DNA from 4 places in the Microbulbifer celer genome. Region 3 is predicted to be linked to each of the others. Evidence: predicted binding sites of a transcription regulator. Region 3 holds the regulator's gene; each other region holds the start of a gene.
The links. The regulator LexA, encoded in region 3, represses DNA repair genes until DNA is damaged. The targets are predictions, from matches to a motif close to ACTGTNTNTANANACAGT.
Positions count from the first base shown of each region.

Region 1: a site for LexA is predicted at 2,668-2,685, ahead of ruvC (crossover junction endodeoxyribonuclease RuvC). Genes of this name have one in related genera too.
Region 2: a site for LexA is predicted at 3,350-3,367, ahead of LPW13_RS04615 (PA0069 family radical SAM protein). Genes of this name have one in related genera too.
Region 4: a site for LexA is predicted at 3,713-3,730, ahead of LPW13_RS15235 (VRR-NUC domain-containing protein). Genes of this name have one in related genera too.

Region 1 is NZ_CP087715.1:2,626,957-2,632,314, reverse strand. It holds gene aspS (aspartate--tRNA ligase) at 1-1,675, shown strand, start outside; gene LPW13_RS11050 (YebC/PmpR family DNA-binding transcriptional regulator) at 1,758-2,501, shown strand; gene ruvC (crossover junction endodeoxyribonuclease RuvC) at 2,698-3,228, shown strand; gene ruvA (Holliday junction branch migration protein RuvA) at 3,667-4,278, shown strand; gene ruvB (Holliday junction branch migration DNA helicase RuvB) at 4,308-5,327, shown strand.
Region 2 is NZ_CP087715.1:1,145,607-1,150,964, reverse strand. It holds gene LPW13_RS04630 (FMN-binding glutamate synthase family protein) at 1-180, opposite strand, end outside; gene LPW13_RS04625 (dihydrodipicolinate synthase family protein) at 938-1,831, opposite strand; gene ptsJ (MocR-like B6 salvage transcription factor PtsJ) at 1,939-3,243, shown strand; gene LPW13_RS04615 (PA0069 family radical SAM protein) at 3,391-4,479, shown strand; gene arsH (arsenical resistance protein ArsH) at 4,517-5,233, opposite strand; gene arsB (ACR3 family arsenite efflux transporter) at 5,236-5,358, opposite strand, start outside.
Region 3 is NZ_CP087715.1:1,882,723-1,888,080, reverse strand. It holds gene topA (type I DNA topoisomerase) at 1-145, shown strand, start outside; gene LPW13_RS07925 (DUF6586 family protein) at 145-672, shown strand; gene LPW13_RS07920 (hypothetical protein) at 759-1,016, shown strand; gene lexA (transcriptional repressor LexA) at 1,164-1,772, opposite strand; gene LPW13_RS07910 (LOG family protein) at 1,952-2,593, shown strand; gene LPW13_RS07905 (DUF6763 family protein) at 2,701-3,036, opposite strand; gene LPW13_RS07900 (TetR/AcrR family transcriptional regulator) at 3,308-3,937, shown strand; gene nagZ (beta-N-acetylhexosaminidase) at 4,025-5,038, shown strand; gene LPW13_RS07890 (mechanosensitive ion channel family protein) at 5,182-5,358, shown strand, end outside.
Region 4 is NZ_CP087715.1:3,665,655-3,671,012, forward strand. It holds gene rep (DNA helicase Rep) at 1-756, shown strand, start outside; gene LPW13_RS15215 (c-type cytochrome) at 919-1,338, opposite strand; tRNA gene LPW13_RS15220 (tRNA-Arg) at 1,579-1,655, shown strand; gene mtgA (monofunctional biosynthetic peptidoglycan transglycosylase) at 1,865-2,545, shown strand; gene LPW13_RS15230 (zinc-binding dehydrogenase) at 2,557-3,582, opposite strand; gene LPW13_RS15235 (VRR-NUC domain-containing protein) at 3,784-5,358, shown strand, end outside.

The sequences.
Region 1 (5,358 bases), 740 kb from region 3:
CATCGACCTGCGCGACCGCGATGGTATCGCCCAGGTGGTATTCGACCCGGATGCCGCAGAGCACTTCGAACTGGCCGACCGCGTGCGCAGCGAGTATGTGCTGAAGGTTACCGGCCGCGTGCGCGCCCGTGCCCCGGAAGCCGTGAACCCGAATATGGAAACCGGCGAGATCGAGGTTTACGGCCTGCAGCTGGAAATCCTCAACAGCGCAGAAACCCCGCCGTTCCAGCTCGATGAGCACACCGCGGTGGGCGAAGACGTACGCCTGAAGTACCGCTACCTGGATCTGCGCCGCACCGAGATGCAGCGCAACCTGCGGTTCCGCTCCCGGATTACCAACGCCATCCGCAACTACCTGGACGGCGAAGGGTTCCTGGATATCGAGACCCCGATTCTCACCCGCGCCACCCCGGAAGGCGCCCGCGACTATCTGGTGCCGAGCCGCACCCACGGTGGCAAATTCTTTGCCCTGCCGCAATCTCCACAGCTGTTCAAACAGTTGTTGATGGTGTCCGGCTTCGACCGCTACTACCAGATTGCCAAGTGTTTCCGCGACGAAGACCTGCGTGCAGACCGTCAGCCGGAATTCACCCAGATCGATATCGAAACCGCATTCCTGGATGAAAACGCCATCATGTCCATCACCGAGGACATGATCCGCAAGCTGTATAAAGAGCTGAAGGGCGTCGAGCTGGGCGAGTTCCCGCGTATGCCGTACAGTGAGGCCATGGCCAAGTTCGGCTCCGACAAGCCGGACCTGCGTATCCCGCTGGAGCTGGTGGACATCAAAGACCTGATGACCGAGGTGGACTTCAAGGTCTTCTCCGGCCCCGCCAACGACCCCAAAGGCCGCGTCACCGCCCTGAAAGTCCCCGGCGGCAACGACAAGCTGACCCGCAAGCAGATCGACGACTACACCAAGTATGTGTCCATCTACGGTGCCAAGGGGTTGGCCTACATCAAGGTCAACGACAAGTCCGACCTGGAAGGTGGCCTGCAGTCGCCGATCGTCAAGTTCCTGCCCAATGACGTGCGCGCGGCGATCCTCGATCGCGTACAGGCGGAAAACGGCGACCTGATTTTCTTCGGCTCCGACAAGGCCAAGATCGTCTCCGAAGCCTTGGGCGCGCTGCGCTGCAAGCTGGGTGAAGACCTCGACCTGTACGTGGCCGAATGGGCGCCGCTGTGGGTGGTGGACTTCCCGATGTTTGAAGAGAACGATGACGGCAGCCTCACCGCGCTGCACCACCCGTTCACCGCGCCTTCCTGTTCGCCGGAAGAACTGAAAGCGAATCCGCTGGAGTCTCTGTCCCGCGCCTACGATATGGTACTGAACGGCACCGAGCTGGGCGGTGGTTCCATCCGTATTCACGATCAGGAGATGCAGCAAACCGTGTTCCAGGTACTGGGAATCGACGAAGAAGAGCAGCGCGAGAAGTTCGGCTTCCTGCTGGACGCGCTCAAATACGGTGCGCCGCCCCACGGTGGCCTGGCTTTCGGCCTCGACCGTCTGGTGATGCTGATGACCGACAGCGATTCTATCCGTGACGTCATCGCCTTCCCGAAAACCCAGAGCGCCGCCTGTGTTATGACCGACGCCCCGGGTGCGGTGGACGCCAGGCAGCTGCGCGAGCTGAGCATTCGCCTGCGCCAGAAAGAAGAGCAGGTAGGCTAACGCTTTTTCACCGTCATTCCGGCCTGCACTGGCCGGAATGACGCGAAGCAGACTCAATTGGAGACAGACCGGAGAAATATAGATGGCGGGACATAGTAAATGGGCCAACATCAAGCACCGCAAAGCGGCCCAGGATGCCAAGCGGGGCAAGATTTTCACCAAGATCATTCGCGAGCTGACCGTCGCCGCCAAGTCCGGCCCCAATCCGGATGATAATCCCGCCCTGCGCGCCACCATCGACAAAGCCCTTGGCGCGAACATGAAAAAAGACACCATCGACAAGGCTATCGCCCGTGGCGCCGGCAATGCCGATGGCGACAATTACGAAGCGGTCACTTACGAGGGGTATGGCGTCGGCGGCGTGGCGGTACTGGTGGAGTGTCTGACCGACAACCGCAACCGCACGGTGGCGGAAGTGCGCCATGCCTTCACCAAGCGCGGTGGTAACCTGGGCACCGACGGCTCCGTGGCTTACCTGTTCTCCCGCAAGGGGCAGATGTATTACGAACCCGGCGCGGATGAAGAAGCACTGATGGAAGCGGCGATGGAAGCCGGTGCCGAAGACATTGAAACCAACGATGACGGCAGTATTGAGCTGACCACCGAATTTACCGATTATATGGCGGTAAAAGACGCCCTCACCGAAGCGGGTTTCAAGCCCGACAATGCAGAAATCGCCATGATTCCGTCCACAACTATCCCGATGGATAAAGACGGCGCGGAGAAAGTGTTGGCGCTGGTGGATATGCTGGAAGATCTGGACGACGTACAGAATGTGTACACCAACGCGGATATTCCGGAAGACGTCATGGCCGAACTGGCCTGATCCGGAAATCGATCCCGGGACCGCGGAGCTCCGGCTCCGCAAATGCGCCGCAGGCGCATCCCGATCAGTAAATGCCCCGCCTGTCGGGGCATTTCTGTATCTGTGGTGTGCCCGCTGTTCATCGGCCTTGACGCTTTGATGCGGCCTTGGGACACTTCCCGCAAGAATTGTATAAATGTACAGGGGGCAGGCCGCCGTGACCCGAATTCTGGGGATAGACCCCGGCTCGCGCAAGACCGGTTACGGTGTGATCGATGTGCAGCGCTCCCACGCTACCTATGTGGCCAGCGGCGTGATCAAGCTCCCCGACGGCCCGCTGCCGGAGCGTCTTAAGCTGATCTTCGATGCGGTGAGCCAGATCGCACAGCAGTATCAGCCGCAGCAGATGGCGATCGAGAATGTGTTTATGGCCAAGAGTGCCGGTTCGGCGCTGAAGCTGGGGCAGGCGAGGGGGGCGGCGATTGTGGCCGGCACCCACGCGGATCTGCCGGTGGCGGAATACGAGGCGCGCAAGGTCAAGCAGGCCGTGGTCGGCAATGGCGCGGCGGACAAGCTGCAGGTGCAGCACATGGTCAAAACCCTGCTCAAGCTGCCCGCTTCCCCCCAGGAAGATGCCGCGGATGCGTTGGCGGTAGCGCTCTGTCATATGCATACCATGCAGACGCTGATTCAGTCCTCTGCGGGTTCCCGGGCGCGGTTCCGACGTGGGCGGTTGAGTGTTACTTGATCTGGGCAATAGTTGGGGCTGATGGTTTTGGGGCTCGCAGTAGGGTGGGGCGGTGGCGGCTTAGCTACCGGTGGCGCCTTCGCGGGACACGAGCTAGGCGCCCCCCCTAAACCCATCCCTGGGGGCTCGGCTGCGGCCGTCCTGGCCGCAGACGGTCCCGCAAAGGTGCACCCGGTATCAAAGCCTTCGCATCATAGAACCGTTTGCCTGGCACTCACCGGGTGACCCCGGTGGCGAGAAAGATGTATTCAATGCGAATCGAAGGCGCTGCTGCCGGTAAAGGTTTGCCAGACCTTCTGCGAGAGGGACCTCGCAGAAGAGCCCCCATGGATGGGTTCACGGCGTGTCTGGCAAACCTTTACCGGCAGTAGTGCCGCCACGGAACCAAAAACTTACGTACCACCGGACCCTAGCGCCCGGGGTAAAACTGGAATAAGAATGATTGGAAGACTGACAGGCACTCTCGCCGCAATCCAGCCCCCGCAACTGTTGGTCGATGTGCAGGGTGTCGGCTACGAAGTCCTGGCCCCCATGACCACGATCTTTGAACTGCCACAACTGGGGGGCAGCGTGCAGCTGCATACCCATCTGGCAGTCTCGGAAACCTCCCAGCAACTGTTCGGCTTTATCAAAGAATCCGATCGCCAGCTGTTCAGAACCCTGATCAAGGTCAACGGCGTCGGCCCCAAAATGGCCCTCGCCATCCTGTCTGGACTCGACGGCAACGCACTGGCCCGCTGCGTGGCCGACGACAACGTCGGTGCCTTGGTTAAAGTGCCCGGCGTCGGCAAGAAAACCGCCGAGCGCCTGATTATCGAACTGCGCGGTAAGCTGGCGCCGCAGACCGGCGACCTGGGCGATATCCCCCTGATGTCCGCCGGCGCCGAACCCACCGTCGACCACAGCGGCGAGGCCGAGAGCGCCCTGGCCGCACTGGGGTATAAGCCCACCGACGCCACCAAAATGGTCGCCCGCGCCGCCAAAGAACAGCCCGACGCCGACAGCGCCACCCTGATCCGTCTCGCCCTGAAAAGCATGGCGCCCGCGTAACTGTCCGTGAAAACTACTGAGATGCGCCCGTGATTGAAGCCGATCGCCTGATAGCACCCGAACCCCAGGGCCCCACCGGCCAGGAAGAGCAGTACGACCGCGCCGTGCGCCCCAAAACCCTGTCCGACTACGTCGGCCAGCCGGTGGTGCGCGAGCAGATGGAAATCTTTATCCAGGCCGCCAGACTGCGCGAGGAAGCGCTCGACCACACTCTGGTCTTCGGCCCGCCCGGCCTGGGCAAAACCACCCTTGCCAATATCATTGCCTCGGAAATGGGCGTGGCCATCAAGACCACCTCCGGGCCGGTGTTGGAGAAGGCTGGTGATCTCGCCGCCATCATGACCAACCTAGAACCCGGGGATGTACTGTTTATCGACGAGATCCATCGCCTCAGCCCCCATGTGGAAGAGGTACTCTACCCGGCGATGGAAGACTATCAGCTGGACATCATGATCGGTGAAGGTCCGGCAGCCCGCTCTATCAAGTTGGATCTGCCGCCCTTTACCCTGGTCGGCGCCACCACCCGTGCCGGCCTGCTAACTTCTCCCCTGCGTGACCGATTCGGTATCGTGCAGCGGCTGGAGTTTTACAATGTGCAGGACCTCACCAGTATCGTCGCCCGTTCCGCGGGGCTGATGGGGATACCGATGGATGAGGGCGGTGCGCTGGAAGTGGCGCGTCGGGCCCGGGGAACACCGCGGATCGCCAATCGCCTGTTGCGGCGGGTGCGGGACTTCGCCGAGGTGAAGAGTGATGGCCATGTGTGCGCAGAAACCGCCGATCGTGCGCTCAATATGCTGAACGTGGATGCCAGCGGTTTCGATCACCTGGACCGGCGTGTGCTGCTGACCATGATCGAGAAGTTCGACGGGGGACCGGTGGGGGTAGACAGCCTCGCGGCCGCAGTCAGCGAAGAGCGGGATACCATTGAGGATGTGCTGGAGCCCTACCTGATCCAGCAGGGCTATCTGGCCCGCACACCGCGCGGGCGCGTGGTGACGGCACTGGCGTATGAGCATTTTGGCATTCCCAGGCCCGATCGCACCTGACGGATTGGTCGCCATCCTGTAGCATAATCTT
Region 2 (5,358 bases), 740 kb from region 3:
GAATCGTCCCAGCACCGGGAAGTTACGCCGAATGGCCTGCTTGGTCTGACTGATGTCAGACAGGTACATATACACCACATACAGCACCAGCAAAACCAGTGCGAAGGCGAACAGCATCGCGAATACTTGCAGTACCTGCAGGGCAAATGCATGAATTGCCGACAGGGCGTCCAGATCCATTCCCACCTTTCCTTGTGATTGTTGGCTTAGCAGTCATTGTATGTGCTCCGCTGCGGTATTGCACAGCCGCCGCCGGCGCCATGAACTGTACATTCATACAGCCAATTATGTACAGGCTATCTCCGTGGTGAACGAAGCCCCCAATTCTCCCCTGCAAAAACACAGAAGATGTATCTAGTGGCACACTGAATTTGGCCACCAGCACTGCGACAGCCACGACACTAATATCGTGCTCCTTGACCGGGGGGGCGTACGATTTGTACGCCGAGTGACGTCACAAAAATTCGGCGTATCCAGATTAAGTGGTTGATTTATGAATTCAAAGTCGGGACACAGACTAAACCCACACCTGAATTTTGGTTGAAGTCGCCAAACTTCTAGCGCAAATCGGCGGTTTGGAAGCGATTACTCTGATCCGGATTTTATCGTCTTCGCGAAGTCTTACTTTAGGTACCAACAGGCGCATACTCAGCGCTCCTCTGCATACCTATGCCGCTCCAGATCGTTCGATGAACCACTCAGTAAACGACAGCCCCACGGCACAGCCAATCAGACCAATCCCAACCATCAGCGGGATGCGAACATCCCATCCTGTCATTGCGCCACCGTCAGCTGTGCGCGCCAATGCTGCGGCCATGACATAGTGAATCAGGCCCGACCTCCCGGTCGAATTCCAGCGCCCCGTTTCCATGGAAGCAACAGCTCTCCATTCCAATGGCTCACATCTCCGATAACAGGCCCGGTGCGATGTGGCCCATCAGGCCAGCTCAAGCTCGTCAAGTAGCACGGCGAGCTGTTGCCTGCCGGTTCCGTCCAATGCCTTGAGCGGCAGCGGCAAGCAGGGATGTTCTACCACCCCTTGCAACTCCGCCGCGGCCGCGACGACACGCAGGCTGCCCCCGTGTTGGTCGAACAGTGCCCACAGAGGTTGCAGCCGTTCGGAAAGGCGCGTGGCCGCCTTCATATCACCGGCCTGTGCGGCGCGGGTGATGGCCAGCGCAGTTTTGGGGAACAGGCCGCCGATTACCGAATACCAGGCTTCGCATCCGGAATTCAAGCCCATTGCGGCGGAGGCGTCCCCGCTGACGCCGAGTGTCACGTGCGATGGGATCAGGGCGCGTAGGCTCTCAATATGCGCTTTGGCCGCTGCGGGGTTTGCCGGAACGCCTGGGATCTTAATGGAACGCACGTTCGGTAGCTGAGCAATCCGGCCATATAGTTCGGAGCTGAACTCAAAATGCGTCGTGCCAGGGTTGTCGTACACGCACAGCGGCACGGATAGAGAGCGGGTCACGGTTTCGTAGAGGCCGAAGACTTCATCGGCGGACAGCTGCTGGTACGACATCGGAGCCAAGAGCACCGCGCTCGCCCCAGCTTTCTGGGCATCGTCTGACAGGGCCTGCACATCGCTCGTGCGCAAGGCACCGATGCCGGCTATCACCGGCACGTTGCCGGCATGTTCCACCGCCAGTTTTACGACGCGGGCACGTTCGGCTCGCGAGAGATAGGCATAGCTGCCCGTCGACCCCAGGGCGCCGATGGAATCGACGCTGGCATCAGCCAGGCGCTCGATAAGGCGGACGAATGCTGCTTCGTCAATGCCGCTCTCATTCATGGGAGTCAAGGGAAATGCGCTGAGGCCGGAAAACATGATTGATTGTCCTCGTGTCAATGGCAGTGAAGAGGCCACCATTTTTCTTCATCTGAGCATAGGGTAACATCGTCTTATGTTTTTATATATATTGTCATAGGACAAAAATGAAGATAGCAGGAAAGACCGCTCAGGAGATATCCAACTGTATCCGCGCGCTGGTGCAGAATGGCAACCTGCAGCCCGGTGATTCACTGCCGCCCGTGCGAGCGTTGGCGGAAACGCTCAACGTGAACCGCAATACGGTCGCGGCGGCATACAAGCGTTTGGCCAAAGCAGGTATTGCCGTCACCCGTGGACGCTTGGGCACCACCATCTGCGCGCCGCCCCGGGCAGGTGAGCAGGAGGGATTGAGTTTCGGAACAGCATTGATCGATCTCGCCCACGGCAACCCTAATCGGCAGTGGCTGCCCGAGCCACAGTCGTTACTCGCCGGCGGCCTGCCCAGGCCGTTTCTGTATGGGGAGGACACCATCCTTCCTGAGTTGCGCCAGCTGGGACGTAGCTGGTTCAACCTGGATTGTCCGTCCGATCACGAGTTGGAGTTAACAAATGGCGCCGTGGACGCAATCGAGCGCCTGGCGGTTGCACACTTGGTGCCCGGCGACCAAGTGGCCGTGGAAGATCCTTGCTTCCTGGGTACTATCAATGCCCTACGTTTGGCCGGTATGCAGGCAGTAGGTATTGCAATTGACGACGAGGGAATGTGTCCCGAGGCATTAAAAAGGGCTTTGGACAAGGGCGTGCGGGCAGTGCTGATCACGCCCCGTGCTCACAATCCGACGGGGTGCAGCATGTCCAAGCTTCGCGCGAATACATTGAAGGAAATTCTCGCGGCACATCCGAATGTGCTGATCATAGTCGATGACCACTTTGCCCTGCTGGCTGAGACGCCGTATCACTCAATCATCCCCGCCACAACGGCTCGCTGGGCTCTGGTACGCTCTGTTTCCAAAGGTTTAGGTCCAGACCTACGCCTTGCCTTCGTGGCCTGCGATCCGGCAACTGCGGCCCGGCTGCGAACCCGACTGGCACCAGGTATGACGTGGGTCAGTCATATTCTTCAGGCGCTCGTTGGCACCTGCTTGTCCTCAGAGGATGTTCGCAAGCGACTCGACAAGGCGCGCAGCGAGTACGCGCGCCGACGTGAAGAATTATGCAACGCGCTGCAGGCCAAAGGAATTGAAGTGTCACCTTCCACAGGAGGTTTTAATGTATGGGTGCCGCTGCCCAAGGACGCGAAAGATGTGGCCTACGATCTCGCCAAAAAAGGCTGGCTGGTTCGGCTGGGAAGCGCTTTTGAGGTGCAAGACTCGATTCAAGCAATCCGGGTCACAGTATCCGAGCTTCAGGACGGTCAGGCACAACGCTTTGCTGAGGATCTGGGATCGAGCCTCGCGCATTCGCCATAACGCCAGAAGAACAGCACCTGTCCGCCCAACCACTCCGTGATTGTTGGTTTCGCAGTCATTGCATGTGCTCCGCTGCGATATTGCATAGCCGCCGACGGCGCCATAAACTGTACATTAATACAGTACACTTATGCACAGGCTATCTCCGTGGCGAACGAAGACCCCAACTCTCCCCCGCAAAGACACAAGGGCCGCGGTGCCGTCAGCAACCTCGCCGGCCGCTTTGTGGATCAGGTGAGCACCCGGGAGAGCGATGGCTGGCTGACGGAGATGGAGCCTCTCGAGCGCATTCCCACGATCGCCATCGAGGAAAAAGCGAAGTCCATCATCGCCAGCAACAACTCTCCGGATCTACCCTTCAGCCAGTCGATCAACCCTTACCGAGGCTGTGAGCATGGTTGTACCTATTGCTATGCCCGCCCCGCCCACGCTTATATGGACCTGTCCCCCGGGCTCGATTTCGAGACCCGGCTGTTCTACAAGCCCAATGCGGCGGAATTACTGGAGCAGGCGTTACGCAAGAAGAGCTATCAGTGCAGCCCTATCGCGCTGGGCACCAACACCGACCCCTATCAACCGCTGGAAAAAGACAAGCGGATCACCCGGCAGATTCTGGAAACCCTGCAGCGATATCAGCACCCGATCACCATCGTCACCAAGAGTCAGCTGATTTTACGCGACCTGCCGATTCTGCAGGAGATGGCAGAAGACAATCTGGCCCACGTGGCCATCAGTGTGACCACGCTGGATAACGACCTGAAACGCCGCCTGGAGCCCCGCACTGCTGGCCCCGCGGCGCGGCTGCGCACCATTGAGGCCCTGAGCAGCGCGGGCATTCCCACGGCGGTAATGGCTGCACCAGTGATTCCGGCACTGAATGACAGTGAGCTGGAAGGCATTTTGAGTGCTGCCAGCAATGCCGGCGCAATTCACGCAGCCTACATTTTGCTACGCCTGCCATTCGAAGTGGCGCCGCTGTTTCGACAGTGGCTGAGGGAACACTACCCGCAACGGGCAGAGCATGTGATGAGTATCGTGCAGCAAAGCCGCGACGGTAAGGACTACCAGAGCGGCTTTGGAGAAAGGCAACGCGGTACCGGTGTATTTGCCCAGTTGCTGCAGCAACGCTTTCGCGTGCACTGCCGCAAACTGGGCCTGAACCAGCGCAAGCTGGATCTGGATTGCGCGCGGTTTACCCTGCCACCCCGGGCCGGGGATCAGCAGAGCCTGTTTTAAAGGCTTGCATCAAAGGTTTGAATCAGGAAGCGTTCATTCACATCGAACGCTGATCAATCCGCTTGCGAAACGCCTCCGCGCTTTCCTTGCGCTCGGAGTAACGATCCACCAGATAGTCTTTACGATCCCGCAATAGCAATGTGAACTTCACCAGCTCTTCCATCACATCCACCACACGATCATACAGCGACGAAGGTTTCAGACGGTCGTTGTCGTCGAACTCCAGCCAGGCTTTGGGAATGGACGACTGATTGGGGATAGTGAACATCCGCATCCAACGGCCCAGTACCCGCATCTGATTCACCGCGTTGAACGACTGCGAACCACCGCTGACTTCCATCACGGCCAATGTCTTGCCCTGAGTGGGACGAACGCCCTGCAGAGCCAGCGGAATCCAGTCGATCTGCGCTTTCATGATAGCGGTCATGGCACCGTGACGCTCCGGACTACACCACACCATACCCTCACACCACTGCGCCAGTTCGCGCAACTCCTGCACCTTCGGATGCTGGTCATCGGCGTCGTCCGGCAACGGAAGACCGGACGGATTGAAGGTACGGGTTTCCGCACCGAAAAACTCCAGGATACGGGCAGCCTCTTCAGTGGCCAGACGGCTGAACGAGCGCTGTCTCACTGATCCGTACAACAGCAGGATTTTAGGACGCGTCTGCACACGCTCACCACCAAACAGTTTTTCACCATCAATCGGCTGCAGGCTTTCTACATCGATATTTGGCATATCTTCCAGAGACATCATTACTCCTCAAAATAGTGACGGGTGCGATTGGCAAAGGCCACCAGACTCAACATCACCGGCACTTCCACCAATACGCCGACCACCGTCGCCAATGCGGCGCCGGAGTTGAGACCGAACAGTGA
Region 3 (5,358 bases):
GGCGCCTGCGGCCAAGAAAAAGCCCGCAGCGAAAAAAGCGCCCGCAGCGAAAAAGAAGGCCGCTGCTAAAAAGGCACCCGCCAAGAAGAAAGCGGCCGCTAAAAAAGCACCGGCCAACAAGAGCACCACTACCCGGAAATCCTGATGAGTAACCCCTATACCGGCACAGTGGCTTCCGCGGTGCGCAAAAGCCAGCTGTTGCTGGCTTCTGCCTCAACACTGCAGGAAGCCTCGGGCGCAGGCAATATGCTTGAGCGCCAGGCGCTCATAGAGGGGGCCGTACTGCAGTTGTGGCGGGCATTCAGGGCTTTTCTCGCGGAGCAGTCCCATCAGCTTCAATTGGGTGTAGAGCCGGAAACTGCGCGGGACCTGGGGCGTTACGCCGAGGCCGCCAACAAAGTCAGTGCTGAGGTCACGGAACTGTGCAACCTGGCTGACAATCCTGACAGCTGGGTGGTTGCGCTGCAGTCCGCCTGGCGGGGGTTGTTAATACCCGGGCAATCCCCGCTCACTGCGGCAGGAGCCCAGAGATCGTCAGCGGTTAATCTGATTCCGATGGCGGAACTCAGGGACGATCCGGCAGCAGCGTTGACCGCTGAGTCTGTCCTGGAATGGCAGCAGGCACTCATCGAGCTGGTGACTCGTCAGCGCGCTCAGGGGCAGGAGTGGTGAAACGGCAACGGTCGCCGGCGCGCGACTGATCCCGTTCCCACCCTGTGTTACACTGCGCGCAAATCCCGCTGTAACTGGAGAAGTGAATGTCCACCGAGACCTACGAGATCATCGAGTTGTCCAATGGCGACGTGGCCCTGCGCCGTGCCGGCCACAAGGAAGACCCGTTGGTGCGTATCCAGTTCTCTGAGGAAAGCCTGCATTTTCTGCGCGAGCACAAAATTGCCATCGCTCGTGCCATGCTGGAAGCCGGGATCGAGGCCGTGCAGGATATCGGGGCCCTCGAAGCAGACGCTTTCGAGGAAGACGAGGCGGTAGACGTGACCGAGCACACCATTCACTGAACAGGTTTGACTCACTGAGCAAACTTGGATGTGAAAGCGGCAATTCGCAGTATGTCAGAACCAAAAACAGGGCCATCGGGCCCTGTTTTTGGTTGTGGTGTCAGAGGGAGAATCCGACGTTTAGTGTCTTAGTCCGGCCACATCGTATCAGTCGGCGTGTTGGCGAATCACGCCGACCGCCAATCCTTCGATGGCGAAGTTCTTGTCTCGCATATCCACCTGAATGACGTCAAAATCCTCGTTTTCCGGCAGTAACTGCACCGTTGCCTGATTGCCGCGGCGACGGAAGCGTTTGACCGTTACTTCATCTTCAATCCGCGCAACCACAATCTGGCCGTTGCGAATGTTCTCGGTGCGTTGTACCGCCAGCAGGTCACCGTCGAAAATGCCCGCATCCTTCATGCTCATACCGTGTACGCGCAACAGGTAATCCGCAGGGGGGTGGAAGAACTCTGCGGGAATCTCGCAATATTCCTCGATATTCTCTTCCGCCAGTATCGGGTTCCCCGCGGCAACGCGGCCGACGATGGGTAAGCCGCTCTGGTAGTCGGGAATGCGAATGCCCCGGGAGGCGCCGGCCACCATTTCGATAGCGCCTTTACGGGCCAGTGCCTTGAGGTGCTCTTCCGCCGCATTGGGGGAGCGGAAGCCCAGTTCCTGGGCAATTTCTGCGCGCGTCGGCGGGTACCCGGTGTCATCCAGGTAGGATTTGATCAGCTCGAGTACCTGAGTCTGGCGCGGAGTGAGATTCGTCATGGGCTTTCCTGTTGTCTGTATTTATATACAGTTGCTGGGATTATATACAGATTTGGTGTGTCTGCAATTCTCCAGCTGTATTTTTTACAGCTGCTAGACTTATAGGGGAGTCCCACTCCCAATTTGCACAATAAAAGTGATGATGAATTTGAGAGTGCGGCATATAAAGGAGAAGGCATATGCTGGATGCAAAAATGCCGGAAGCGTGGCGAGTGCTGCGCATTCAATCAGAACTGGTGGATGGTATTGAACGCCTGATCACGTTGAAGGGTGCGGTAACGGTTTTCGGCAGTGCGCGTTTCCAGGAGGAGGCGCCGGAATATCAGGAGGCGATGCACCTCGGAGAGTTGTTGGCCGGAGAGGGCGTGCCCGTGATCACTGGCGGTGGCCCTGGCCTGATGGAAGCGTGTAATCGCGGTGCATTTTCTCAGGCAGGTTCATCCATCGGGCTGAATATCGAGTTACCCTTCGAGCAGATTCCCAACGCCTACCTGGATATCAGTCTGAACTTTCGATATTTCTTTGTCCGCAAGTTCATGTTTGTGAAGCACGCGGTGGGCTTCATCGCACTGCCCGGTGGTTACGGTACCCTGGACGAACTGTTTGAAGCCCTTACACTCGTTCAAACACAAAAGGTGAGGCGATTCCCCATCGTGCTGGTAGGGAAGCGTTACTGGGCAGGATTGAAAGACTGGCTGCTCAATACCGTGCTTGAGTGTGAGTGCATAGACGCCGCCGATCTCGATCTGTTCTATCTGGTGGACACGGTCGACGAGGCTGCCGAAATCATTATCGAGTTCACCCGGGAAAAGAACGGGTAGATTGTTCGATACCTTTCCCTGGTATTTGGCCCCGCTCCTGGCGGGTCGCAGTGACTGATGGTGATAACCAATCTCTAGTGATAGCCCGTCACGTCGACTCGGCCGGCTTAATCGTCGAACTCGTCAGTGCCGGGAAAACTCTCGCCCTCGAGCTTATCGATGGCGCTGCGAGCGGAGTTGAAGATCGGACTGCGATAGCCGGTATCCTCCTCATCCTGCATTTCTTCTGCCACGGTGCCATAGCCGGCGTTCGGGTCCTCCGGTGCGGCGGCGCCAATCACCGGTAACTGCGGCCAGCTGTCGTAGTCGATTTCGCTCAGGGCGCCATCACTGTATTGAATTTCAATCGCTCGGCCGGGTTGATCCAGCGCTACGACTTCAAATACTTCACCGCTTTCAAAGTTCTCAAACCATCCGCCGATTTCCGGTGCAATTCTGGCCATGGGGTTTCTCCTGTATCTTCGGGAGAACGGCTTCCTGTCGCTCATTGTCATCATCTTGAAGTTGTTGAGCGCTCCGTAAGGCAGCGCCTCTGACTGCAATCTAATGTCCCCTGGCGTGGCCCGGTAGTACTTGCGCCATTCCAAAACGCATTGTTGTTGAATGAACGGAGGTGCTTGTAAGGGGGGCGGCTAGGCTCTGGATGTTCCATTCCGTGCCGGCTGTGCTAGTCTCCGGTTTAAACGCTTGTTTAAATTGTTGGTTTGAATGGGTATGAGTCAGCTTGATACCGTCAGCAGGATTCTGGATGCCGCAGAGGTGCTTTTCGCCGAGCGCGGTTTTACCGAGACGTCCCTGCGCACCATTACCAGTACCGCCGGAGTCAATCTCGCAGCGGTGAACTACCATTTTGGTTCGAAAAAGGAGCTGATTCAGGCTGTTTTCGAACGTTTCCTTACGCCTTTTACGGAAAGTCTCAATGCGGAACTGCGCCGTCGTGAGTCGCAGGGTGAGCATCTGAATCTGGATGACCTGCTACAGAGCCTGTATCGGGTTGCGCTGGCGGGTATGGCCCGGGAAGGGCGTCACCCGCAGCGGTTCATGCGGCTGCTGGGGCTGGCTTATACCCAGTCCCAGGGGCACTTACGTCGTTTTATCGTGGCGCGATACGGCGACAGCTACCGACATTTTGCCGGTTCCCTGCGCGATGCGTTGCCCGGGGTAGATCCGGTCACGCTCTACTGGCGCATGTATTTCATGTTGGGAGCCACGATATTTTCCCTGTCGAGCTTCGAGGCCATCGAAGCTATCCTGAGAGAGGATTTCGGCGCGGAGAGTAGTCTTGAAGAGACTCTGGCGCGGTTGGCGCCGGCCGCGGCGGCTATGTTGACGGCGCCCGAATAGTCAGCGCACCTGCACAGAAATCGTCAACTTGGCGTGTTCAGATATAGAGCCCGGTAAAGATAGAACCCAGTAAGAGGAGAGAAGATCATGACGGCACAAATTGGTCCGGTGATGATCGATGTAGAGGGAACAGCGCTCACTCAGGAAGACCGCGAGCTGTTGCAGCATCCGCTGGTGGGTGGGCTGATCTTCTTTGCTCGCAATTTTGAGGACCGCGATCAGCTGCAACAGCTGGTGGCCGAGATTCGCTCCGAGCGCCCGGAAATCCTCCTCGCGGTAGATCAGGAAGGGGGGCGGGTTCAGCGCTTCAAAGACACCTTTACCCGTATCCCGTCCATGCAGGCACTGAGTGCTCGGGCCGATGAGGCGCGACTCAGGGACGTCGGCTGGCTATTGGCAGCCGAGTTGCGCGCGGTCGGCGTGGACTTCAGTTTTGCGCCGGTATTGGATGCTGACGAGGATTTTTGCCGGATTGTCGGCGACCGCAGCTTTGCGGGAGACCCCCTGGCGGTAGCGAGCAAGGCCCGTCCATTTATGGCGGGAATGCACGAGGCGGGTATGGCGACCACCGGTAAACACTTTCCGGGCCATGGTCAGGTACTGGAAGACAGTCACGAAGAGTTGCCCATTGATCGACGTTCCCTGGAGCAGGTACTCGCCACCGATTGCACCCCGTTTACCGAGTGCATCCGCGCTGGTGAACTGGATGCAGTGATGCCGGCACATATCCGGTTTGAACAGGTCGACGAGCAGAATGTGGGTTTTTCACGCTACTGGTTGCGAGAGATTCTGCGAGCCCGGCTGGGATTTGACGGAGTAATTTTCAGCGACGATCTGACAATGGAAGGTGCCGGAGCGGTAGGGGGGTACGCCGAGCGCATCCACGCCGCACTGGGTGCGGGTTGCGATATGGGGATTGTGTGTAACAATCGCGCCGGTGCTCTGGAAACATTGGACGCGCTGGGCGACTTTAAGCCGGATCCGCAATCCAGTGCGCGTCTGGAGAAAATGCGCGGTGGAGGTGCCATAGGCAGTTGGGCGGATGTGGAGAAGATGCGTCGCTGGCACGAGACTCGCGAATGGCTGGCCTCCTGGGTGTAAAGGCGTTTTTTGTGGTCAACCACAACCGGGCTTTAATTTGCCGGGTTGCGTTCTCAATCGCGCTCTGAATCATTCATATAATTGCGCTCTCGATGGACTCATAAAAAGTTTCAAAACAACGATTATTGAAGTTGGAGTAAAGTGTGGATTCAATAAAAGCTTTCCTGCGTTCCCTGGTGGGGGATGGCCGGGTCTGGATTGCGGAAGTTTTTCTGATCGTCCTGCTCACTGCATTTGCAGCCTGGATTCTTGGGATTTTCATCAATCGCCTCAAGAAGCGCGCAGAGCGCACCGTCAATCCGTGGGATGATGCGTTAACC
Region 4 (5,358 bases), 1.8 Mb from region 3:
GCCCTGGGCAATTACGCCAAGGGGCGTGAAATTTCCATGCTGAGCGCATGCACCGAGATCGGCTTCCGGGAGCATATTACCGAACAGGGTTACGAGCGCCTCGGCCGCTTCGCCCACTGGCTGGAAGGCGTGGCCAGAAACTGTCGCGACAACAGCCCGGAGAGCGCACTGCGGGAAATGCTCGAGGACATCGACTACGCCGGCTGGCTGTCACAGAACGCCAGCAACGAAAAAGTGGCGGAAAAACGCATGGAAAACGTCAACTGGCTGCTCGGCTCGCTGATGAAAACCATGGAAGGCACCGACGACGAGCTGGAACAGGACGTACGCTTGGAGCAGGCGATCTCCAAGCTGATCCTGCGCGACATGCTCGAGCGCCAGGAAGAAGAGGAAGCTACCGACAAGGTCAGCCTGATGACCCTGCACGCCGCCAAAGGTCTGGAGTTCCCCCATGTGTTTATGATCGGCATGGAAGAAAACCTGTTGCCCCACCGCAACAGTATCGAGGACGACAACATCCAGGAAGAACGTCGCCTCACTTACGTCGGCATCACCCGTGCGCAGCGCACCCTGACCATGACCCTCGCGGGCAAGCGCAAGATGTTCGGCGAAAATCACGACACCACCCCCAGCCGCTTCCTGGAAGAACTGCCGGAAGAAGACTGCATATTTGAAGGCTTCGGCAAGGCGACGCCAGAGCAGAATCAGGCCAAAGGGGAGGAGACTCTGGGGTCGCTGCTGAGTATGTTTGACTAGGAATCCTCGTCATGCCGGACTCGATCCGGCATCCAGCCCCACTGGACACCGGCCAGCACCGATGTGACGACAGGGCACAAAACAGATCCCGAGTCTCCACCAAAAAAGCACAAAAAAAGCCGCTCACTGAGCGGCTTTTTCATACCGTAAGTAAGCGATCGCTTACTTGCTGCCTTCTACCATGTAATCAACCGCAGCTTTTACTTCATCGTCGCTGCAGTCCATACACAGGCCGCGCGCAGGCATGGCATTGAAGCCGTTGATGGCGTGTGTGTAGAGGGTATCGATGCCCTTGTCGATACGCGGGCCCCAGGCACCGGCGTCACCATACTTGGGCGCACCGGCAGCGCCTGTGGCGTGACAGGTATGACAGCTCGCCTTATATACAGCCTCACCACTACGCGTACCGCCGGAAGAGGCACTAGCTGCCGGCGCCGCGGCTGCACACTCATCGCCCTGCATACAGGTGCTGCCTACCGGCGCGATGCGCTCGGCGATTTCTTCATCCACAGACTGCGCTACCGCCACAGCCGCACCCGCCGCTACGGCCAGTGCCGCGACAAAATTCAAAACAACTTTCATCCAAATCCCCCTAAAGGCCCCATGCGGCCTGTAGATTCCGGCGATTTCGCCACAAACCTCTACCAAACAGCCGCGCATTATAAGCATACCGCCGGCCACTGCGAAGGGCTGTGCACCAATCCTGCACGATCGAGCCCCAATTCCCTTTGCCCCGTTCCCGCCCTTCTGTATAATCCGCGTCCGCGCCGGGGTTTGTAACCCGTTGATTTGGCGCAATTTAGACCGCAATGGTCACCCAATCCGCCCCTAGCTCAGCTGGATAGAGCGTCGCCCTCCGGAGGCGAAGGTCAGAGGTTCGAATCCTCTGGGGCGGGCCATATACAAGAAGGCCACCCATCGGGTGGCCTTTTTCGTATATCGCCCCAACCCGGGGCTTCTGGCTCGAGCCGGAGATTATGCAGTTACCGGAGCCCTGCCCCAATAATCCGTCATCAAATCTGCAAACCTCTCGATATCCCACCGCCTCACTCCCGGATACCATCTTCAGCATCCAATTTACCCGAGCTACAGAAACTCTGTCATCACCATGTCACGCGCCCTCAAACGTCTGTTCAGATTCACTATCGGCTCCGTTATCGCGTTTATCGCATTGACCGCAGTCCTCGTACTTTCAATGCGCTGGATCAACCCTCCCTCCTCCATGGTAATTCAGCACTGGCAAAGTGAGACTGGCCGCAGCGCGGCGCAGGTATGGCAACCACTGGAGAGGATTTCACCCAACCTGCAGATGGCCGTCATTGCCGCCGAGGATCAGAAGTTTCCCCACCATCACGGGTTTGATTTTGACTCACTGAAAAAAGCCCTCACTGAACGCCGTAAACGCACCCGCGGGGCGAGCACGATTACGCAGCAGACGGCGAAGAATCTGTTTCTGTGGAATGGTCGCAGCTATGTGCGCAAAGGGCTGGAGGCCTGGTTTACCCTGCTGATGGAATTGTTGTGGCCCAAGCAGCGGATTCTGGAGGTGTATCTGAACATTGCCGAATTTGGCGAAGGGACATTTGGCGCAGAGGCGGCTGCGCGGAAGTACTTTGGTATATCCGCGCAATCCCTCACGCCCTGGCAATCGGGTTTGATGGCCGCGGTCCTGCCCAGCCCGCGGCGGATGTTTGTGAGCAAGCCGTCCAACTATGTGCGCGAGCGCGCGTCGACCATCAATCGACAGGTGCGGCAACTGGGTGGCCGACAGTACCTTGAACAACTCTGACTGCGGCTACGTCATTCAATATTTAAAACCACCTTGCCCACAGTACCGCCGCCGCGCAACAACGCGATCGCTTCGTGGGCCTGCGCAAACGAAAACTGATGACCGACAAAGGGAGCCGGCAATTCCAGCTGCACGCAGCCTTCCAGCAATTCATCAAACAGCATCTGCTCCTGCCACAACCAGATCAGGTTGAATGCCAGCACAGATTTGTTGCTGCTGATCATATCCATCACGTCATAGCGGGGACGCTTCAGGTAAAGCCACGCGGCCTTCAACCAGTTGGGCTTGTCACCGGGGGTAAATTCCGCAGCGCCAAAAACGATCAGCCGGCCGGTTGGCGCGAGCGCGGCGAACGACTGTTTTTGAACCTTTCCGCCGATACCGTCCAGCACAAGGTGCAGCGGCCGCCCGTTTAACTGATCTTTCAATTGTTGTGGAAAATCCTCGTCGCGCACAATCACCTGGTCAAAGCCTTGCGCGGCAAGAAACGCACGCTTGTGCTCGGAACCGACGGTACCAATGGGGATCGCCCCCATCTGCGCCGCCATGCGCATGGCCTGCAAGCCGACACCGCCGGCAGCGCTCTGGACCAATACCACCTGTCCGGGCTTCAGCGCACCCAGGGTGTTGAGCGCGTAGTAAGCGGTCAGGCTTTGTGCGGGGAAAGCAGCCCCTTCGGCAAAGCTCCAGCCCTCCGGGATTTTCCGACAGTGCTGCGGCAGCACATCCACCACCGAGGCATAACCGCCAAAGCGGGTGCAGCCGTAAACGCGGTCGCCAATCTGCAAATCCGTATGCGCATTGTCACCGAGTTCGATGACAGTGCCGGAGAATTCCAGCCCGGGAATAAAGCTGCCCTCGGGCGTGGCCGAATAGAGACCGGTGAGGGCAAAAATATCGGCGAAGTTGAGACCGACGGATTTGACCTGGATGCGAATATGCTCTTCCGCGAGAGTTTGCAACGGTTCTTCCCGCAACTGCAGGTTGCTGATAGCCCCGGCTTTATCGGTGCGCCAGACTCTGCGGATTTCTTGCATACACTGCATTCCCTTTGCCAATCGGAGAAAGAGATGCAGCCTAGCGGGAAGCCGTCGCCATGACCAGATACCGCCATGGATGTACCGGTGTCTCTGCGGTCGCGCACGGGTTTGTTTGCGCCCCACCATTGCTGTATAACCATACAGCATCGGGCGACTGTGACGCCCACGTGAGTACACCCCCAAGCGCTTGAATCTCCCATGGCCGATCCCATCGAACTGACACCGGATTATTACCTCAGCAACTTCCACGCGCTGGTGGACTTTGTGATGGCGCGCTATGCAAACTTGCTGTCGGATGCAGAACGATTCTTTTACGACCAGTTTCGCGGCCTCACCCCGGACAGCCAGCGCCTCTACGTGCGCCTGCTGTCCCGCAAGGGTGTACCGTCATCCCGTGGTGCCCTGTTCCGCCAGCACAAGCTCCGCTACAGCGAGATCGCTGATCTCACGGCAGCGGTAGACGAGCTGATCGCAATCGAACTGCTGCAGCGCAATCCCTCTCTGCCACTGGCAGAAATCCTGCCACTGTTTACCAAAAGCGAGTTGTTCGCCAGCAGCCCCGAGCCACTACCGAAATCCCTCAAGCGCCCGGACCTCGAACATGCTCTGCTGGAACTGGACTGCGCGCAGATACGCCGCACACTGATACGCGAGGAGCCGTGCCTGGCAGTGCAGGCCGCCGAGCACTTCGAAACCTTCAAGCTCCTGTTTTTCGGCAACCTGAATCAGGATCTGACGGACTATGTATTGCGGGATCTGGGCCTCTTCCGCTACGAACAGTACCCACTGGAGCAGGCACAATTGCCGTTCCAGAGCCGCGCGCAGATCGAGCAACACCTGTGCTATTACGACTGTTTACGCGAGGCCGAGTGCGCTTTGACCGCCGGCGTGGACGAGATCACTACACTCGCCGCGCGGCTGCCTGCAGGTATTGAAGGCGATAGCACCCTGCACCGACGCCTGGACCGGCTGCGCCTGACGCTGGCGCGACAACTGGAACGACTCGACGCGCTGGGCGATGCCGATCACCTGTATCGCCAGTGCAGCCACCCTCCCGCCCGCGAGCGCCGGGCGCGGATTGCGGTTGCCACAGGCGATACCACCACCGCGCTGGCGCTGTGCGCAGATATTCTCGCTGCGCCACACCATGAAGCCGAACGCGCGTTTGCCGAAAGCTTCGGTTACCGCACGGCCAAAAAGACCGGCTGTACTGACGGCTGGATGGCACCCCGCCGTCACCGCGCCCCCGCGGAAACTGTCGCGCTGCCACAGACCCCGGAGCGGGTGGAGACCATCGCCGCCAACCATCTTGTCCATCAGGCGCCCGGCAATCAGTGCTTTTACGTGGAAAACAGCCTGTTCAACGGGGTGCTGGGGCTATTTATCTGGGACATCCTGTTCGCGCCGGTACCGGGCGCTTTCTTCAATCCGTTTCAAATGGCCCCCAGCGACTTCCGCACTCCCGATTTTTATCCACAGCGTCGCGCGGCCTTCGAGCAGCGGCTGGCAGCGCTGGACAGGGATGAACTCAATGAGTACGTGTGGCGGCACTACCGCGAAAAATGGGGCATCGCAAACCCGCTGGTCCACTGGGAAGCGCTGCCGGAATCTTTGCTGTCTCTGGCGCTGGAGCGTATTTCCACAGAGCACTGGCGAGCGCTGTTTCGCCGGCTTTTAAGTGACATCGCCCACCACCGCAGCGGACTGCCGGACCTGATCCTGTTTCCCGCCGCTGGCGGTTTTGAGCTGGTGGAGGTCAAGGGCCCCGGCGAT